2 linked regions of the Glaciimonas sp. PCH181 genome follow. The protein of the gene in region 1 interacts with the protein of each later gene in a pairwise test. Links are inferred from orthologs where the notes say so. Each region holds a gene or a part of one and is shown in the gene's direction. Other genes may lie near its edges.

Region 1 (3,024 bases):
ACCAGCGCGATCCCCTCGGGGTTGCGCACTAACATGCGGCCTTCATTTTCAGATGCCAGCGTAGCGTAATCGCCTACGTTGGGCACCATCAATGCATGACCGGCGTAACGCGGACCATGTTGAAATAGTTGCTGGATTTCGCGTTTTAACAGTGTTTCGTCAAAGTAAACGTCAACCGGAAGTTGCGCTTCAGACCGCGCCAGCTTGGCAAAAATAGCCAGATCGGACATTCCCGTCCCCCAAATTAATCTGCACCAACCTAAGAGAGAAAGAATCCGCAAAAACCTGTGTTCAAATAAATGAAACGGAAATTTTGGACATAACCCGTGATTATGCCATAACCCTAGTGTGTTTTTTTCATTTAACTATAAATTAAGCGCGATGGTGCGCACTTCTAGAAAGGACGGTGCGTCAAATACATTATCGAGACTAGATTGCCCTTTGTATGCGGATGCATTGCGGCGTGCACAAGGGTTTAGTGTTGCCGTTTTGCTTCGGCGTTATCTGCATTTTTAACTGATTTCGCTATAGTTTATTTCGCAACGAATTAATAAAGCGACTATCAGAAATTCAACGGTTTATACCTGTTTGCACTAAAATAGCGGACTACACTATCGCACCGTCTCTATCTTCGACGTTCGTTTGCTCACCCGCAGTCAGTTGTTGCGTCCGCCGTTCTGGCGGCGGCGTTGGCGCAAGTCAATGCGGATGGCGAGCAAGCACGCCAAGGGGTGACGGTTGCGCAACATTATTTTGAACAGGTTCTATACAAAACTATGGCAAAAAACACACTTTCTGCCAATCAGCCGGCTTCATTTGAACAGGCAATGGCTGAATTGGAGCAACTTGTTGCGCAGATGGAAGCTGGCGAATTGCCATTGGAAGCCTCCGTTGCCGCCTATAAACGCGGCTCGGAGCTGGTGAAGTTTTGTGCTGTACAACTCGATAAAGTCGACAGTCAGGTCAAAGTGCTGGAAGGTGACATGTTGAAGCCCTTTGTTACTGCCCCGGATTCGGACGGAATTATCGAATGACGCAAGAAATGACGCAGCACATCAACGCAATTGACGACAATCTTGTGGCGCCAGTGACATTTGGCGTCTGGATGCAGCATGTTCAAACGACAATGGAAGCCGCATTGTCCGCATTTTTGCCAGCGGCTGACATCGTCCCGACGCGGCTGCATGAAGCCATGCGTTACGCTGTGCTTGACGGCGGTAAACGCGTGCGGCCGCTGTTGGTATTTGCAGCCGGTGAATTGTTTGATGCGCCTGTTGCCATGCTGCAACGGTCCGCGGCAGCGGTGGAGATGATCCACGCGTATTCGCTCGTGCATGACGATATGCCGTGTATGGATGATGATGCGTTACGGCGCGGTAAGCCGACTGTGCATGTGCAGTTTGATGAGGCGACTGCGTTGCTAGTCGGCGATGCGCTGCAATCGCAGGCATTTGTAGTGTTATCGGCGAGTGTCGAGGACGCTGATGGTATCGCGGTCGACATTGCGCCTTTACGCCAAATTGCGATGCTGCGTTTGTTGGCGCAGGCTTCTGGCGCTGCTGGCATGTGCGGTGGTCAGGCGATTGATCTCGACAGCGTCGGCTTGCATTTGTCTTTGGATGCGCTTGAATTGATGCATCGACTAAAAACTGGCGCGTTATTGCGCGCCTCTGTGCTGCTGGGAGCGATCAGTGGCAAGACATTATCCTTGGCGGAAACCAACGCGCTGGAGACTTACTCAACAGCGATTGGATTAGCGTTTCAAGTGGTCGACGATATCCTCGATGCGACTGCTGATTCGGCAACCCTCGGCAAAACAGCGGGCAAAGATGCCGCAGACAATAAACCGACCTATGTTTCGATTCTGGGTTTGCCCGAATCGCAGGCATTGGCGGAAAAATTGCGCAATGACGCTCACGCGGCGGTTGCGCCCTTTGGTGATAAAGCACGTCGTCTGCGTGAATTGGCAGATTTGATTGTGCAGCGGAAAGCTTAAGCCCCATGAATTTACTTAATAAAATAAACAGCCCGGCAGATTTGCGCCTGCTTTCGCGTGCGCAACTGAAACCGCTGGCAGACGAACTGCGCGAATTTGTCATTGATTCTGTGTCGCAAACGGGCGGTCATTTGTCGTCTAATTTGGGAACTGTTGAGCTGACAATTGCGTTGCATTACGTTTTTAATACGCCTGAAGATCGCGTCGTCTGGGATGTTGGTCATCAAACTTATCCGCACAAAATCCTGACAGGTCGGCGTGATCAGATGAAAACCTTGCGTCAGTTTGAGGGAATTTCCGGATTTCCACGGCGTGACGAGAGCGAATACGATACGTTCGGTACTGCTCACTCATCGACATCGATTTCAGCGGCGCTGGGGATGGCGCTAGCCGCCAAGACTAAAGGTGAGGATCGGCATGCCATCGCGGTAATTGGTGATGGTGCCATGACCGCCGGGATGGTATTCGAGGCGATGAATAATGCCGGTGTGTATGAAGATATCAATTTGCTGGTGATTTTGAATGACAACGATATGTCGATTTCGCCGCCGGTTGGCGCGCTGAATCGCTATCTCGCGCGGTTGATGTCTGGCCAGTTTTACGCCAAGGCGAAGAATGTCGGCAAGTCGATGCTGCCTGCGCCGGTATTGCAATTGGCTAAGCGTTTTGAAGAGCACGCTAAAGGCATGGTAGTGCCAGCTACGATGTTTGAGGAATTGGGCTTTAACTATATTGGTCCGATTGATGGACATGATCTGGAGTCGTTGATTCCTACGATGCAGAATTTGAAGCATCTTAAAGGTCCGCAGTTCTTGCACGTCGTGACGAAAAAAGGGCAGGGCTATAAGTTGGCGGAAGCTGATCCTGTGCTGTATCACGGTCCGGGGAAATTTAATCCTGCTGAGGGGATTAAGCCGGCCACTTCTAGCAAGATGACTTATACGCAGGTGTTTGGCGATTGGTTATGCGATATGGCTGCGCAGGACGATAAGCTGATCGGGATTACGCCAGCGATGGGCGGTGGTTCT
Region 2 (2,857 bases), on another replicon or contig:
ATCCTGCGCAGATTAACAAACCAATGGTATTGTTACTGTTGTTCATCTTGGTCATCTACGTGACGATGGTGTACGGCCCGATTGCAGCGATGCTGGTGGAAATGTTCCCAACCCGTATCCGTTACACATCGATGTCACTGCCATATCACATCGGTAACGGTTGGTTTGGTGGCCTGTTGCCAACGACAGCCTTTGCACTGGTGGCCTATAAAGGCGATATTTATTATGGCCTGTGGTATCCAATCGTGATTGCACTTGCCACTGTTGTGATCGGTATGCTGTTTGTTAAAGAAACCGTCCATAACGACATTTACGCGGAATAAAGCTAGTAGTTAGCTGAGTTGGCAAAGCGGGATAAAATCGACGGGGAGGGAAACACGATTTATCTCTGCCAAGCCAGCAGGGTCCACCACTAGATCCAACAGGCAATCGAGAAGTCGCTGTGACAAAGCATCGTTACAGCAACAACATTTTTTGCCAATTCCTTCAGAGATTTGAGCCGAACAGGTTACCGGACCTGCTCGGCTTTTTTGTTTTTGCGGCGAGTATTTTCAATCCCCCAGCACAGCTAAGGTAACGGTCATTTCCCCCCATAAAATTTGCCCAAAACAAGCTCGGTTAAGCACCATCGCTTCTTAGTCCGGTTACTTGCCCTGATTCACGCATCCCTCTCTATACAAATTGGCATTTATGACTGTCCAAAACTGTCAGGATTTGCTATCGTCATTAACCATTCCCCAATCCTGAAAATATGAAGCCACCTGTCAGAATCGGTACACCACTTTCCCCTTCCGCCACTAAAGTCATGCTGTTAGGTTCCGGCGAACTTGGTAAAGAAGTCATTATTTCGTTGCAACGCCTTGGGGTTGAAGTTATCGCTGTAGACAGATATCCGAATGCGCCCGGCCATCAGGTCGCGCATCGCTCGCATGTGATCAATATGACCGATGGCGCAGCGCTGGAAGCCCTGATTGCATTAGAAAAACCGGATTTGGTAGTGCCTGAAATTGAAGCAATTGCGACCGAAACGCTAGTAGCGATGGAAGCGGCTGGCAAAATTACCGTAATCCCAACCGCCCGCGCAGTCTGGCTAACGATGAATCGCGAAGGCATCCGCCGTCTGGCAGGCGAAACACTCGGCCTGGCAACCTCACCTTATCGCTTTGCCAACAATCTCGACGAACTGAAAACTGCTTGCGATGCTATAGGCTTTCCTTGCGTGATCAAACCGGTGATGTCGTCCTCTGGCAAAGGTCAATCCAAGATCGATAGCGCTAACGATGTGGAAACAGCCTGGGCGCATGCCGCTGCTGGCGGACGCGTTGATGCGGGTCGTGTGATTGTTGAAGGCTTCATCGACTTTGATTACGAAATCACATTATTGACAGTACGTGCTTTAGAAGCAGACGGCAGCATCAAGACCCACTTTTGTGAGCCAATCGGGCACGTTCAGGTCCTCGGCGATTACGTCGAATCCTGGCAGCCGCATCCGATGCATCCCGCAGCGTTAGTGCGTGCACGCGATATCGCCAAGAAAGTCACAGACAACCTGGGTGGACTGGGTGTTTTCGGGGTCGAATTATTCGTCAAAAACGATATGGTCTGGTTCTCCGAAGTCAGTCCGCGACCACACGATACCGGCATGGTTACTATGGCGAGCCAACTTCAAAGCGAGTTTGAACTACACGCCAAAGCGATTCTGGGTCTGCCGGTGAATGTCGCACTCAACAGCCCTGCTGCCTCGGCGGTCATTTATGGCAAGCACGATGCCAAGGGGATCGCGTTTGAAGGTGTGGCCGATGCATTACGTGAGCCTGGTGTCGATATCCGCTTATTTGGCAAACCGGAATCTTTTGCCCGCCGTCGGATGGGCGTGGCACTGGCGACGGCAAACGACGTTGAAAGCGCACGGGTACGGGCCAAACAGGCGGCTGCTAAAGTAAAGCCAGTCATCGGAAGTTAGCTATATCTGCGGTAAATGGCGATGGCGCAATAAGCGTAAATAGCTAATAAAATAAATTGAGACTCACACAAGACCGCTCCGCAGCGCGACGGAGCGGCTTGCGCTACACTAATCCACCTTTTCCTCTTGTAATGAGAGCAATCCGCTTTTCTACATTCATCTATTCACTATGAAATTCGATGTCGCCATTATCGGTAGCGGCCTGGCCGGTCTCTCTGTTGCTCTCCACCTTGCAGAAAAAAGTAAGGTGGTGGTCATTTCCAAACGCGCACTTCTAGACGGTGCCAGCAATTGGGCGCAAGGCGGTATCGCTGCGGTGCTCGATTCTGGAGATAGTTATGAAGAGCACATTTCTGACACGCTGGTGGCGGGCGGCGGTTTGTGCGATGAAGGCGCGACGCGTTACATCGTGGAACATGGCCGCGAGGCAATTGAATGGCTGATTGCGCAAGGTGTGCCGTTCACGCCGGATGCCAGCGCGGAGATGGGTTTCCATCTCACCCGTGAAGGCGGCCACAGCCAGCGCCGGATTATTCATGCGGCCGATGCTACAGGGCACGCGGTGCAAGTCACGCTGGAACAAAAAGTCCGCGCGCATCCAAACATTACGTTACTTGAGGATCATTATGCGATTGATCTGATCACCTCGACCAAGATTGATGCCAAAGGGACGACGCCGCATTGCCTCGGGTTGTATGCCAAAAACGTCAAGACCGGCAAAGTACTGACAATCAGCGCCGATCATACGGTGATGGCTACTGGCGGTGCTGGCAAAGTCTATTTGTACACGACCAATCCTGACACTGCCACTGGCGACGGGATTGCGATGGCATGGCGGGCGGGCTGCCGTGTTGCCAACATGGAATTCATTCAGTTTCATCCAACTTGTTTGTA

What was found. Proteins that work in one complex are often made in the same cells at the same time.
Region 2: the proteins of C7W93_RS12825 (region 1) and purT interact in binary tests that used the Escherichia coli proteins (3 or more experiments, as listed by UniProt). The link is inferred for Glaciimonas sp. PCH181 from one-to-one orthologs.

The regions. Positions count from the first base shown.
Region 1 is NZ_PYFP01000001.1:2,811,419-2,814,442, reverse strand. Bases 35-3,019 are described here. They hold C7W93_RS12825 (farnesyl diphosphate synthase), read left to right. Parts: upstream 35-1,042; coding sequence 1,043-1,996; downstream 1,997-3,019. Other genes in these bases: dxs (1-deoxy-D-xylulose-5-phosphate synthase), read left to right, coding at 2,002-3,019; C7W93_RS12830 (exodeoxyribonuclease VII small subunit), read left to right, coding at 777-1,034; C7W93_RS12835 (aromatic ring-hydroxylating dioxygenase subunit alpha), read right to left, coding at 35-230. Also shown: more of C7W93_RS12835, read right to left, coding at 1-34; more of dxs, read left to right, coding at 3,020-3,024.
Region 2 is NZ_PYFP01000003.1:64,580-67,436, forward strand. What follows is about bases 40-2,857. They hold purT (formate-dependent phosphoribosylglycinamide formyltransferase), read left to right. Parts: upstream 40-751; coding sequence 752-1,963; downstream 1,964-2,857. Other genes in these bases: C7W93_RS20980 (MFS transporter), read left to right, coding at 40-323; nadB (L-aspartate oxidase), read left to right, coding at 2,133-2,857. Outside these bases: more of C7W93_RS20980, read left to right, coding at 1-39. UniProt on the Escherichia coli protein: Involved in the de novo purine biosynthesis. Catalyzes the transfer of formate to 5-phospho-ribosyl-glycinamide (GAR), producing 5-phospho-ribosyl-N-formylglycinamide (FGAR). Formate is provided by PurU via hydrolysis of 10-formyl-tetrahydrofolate.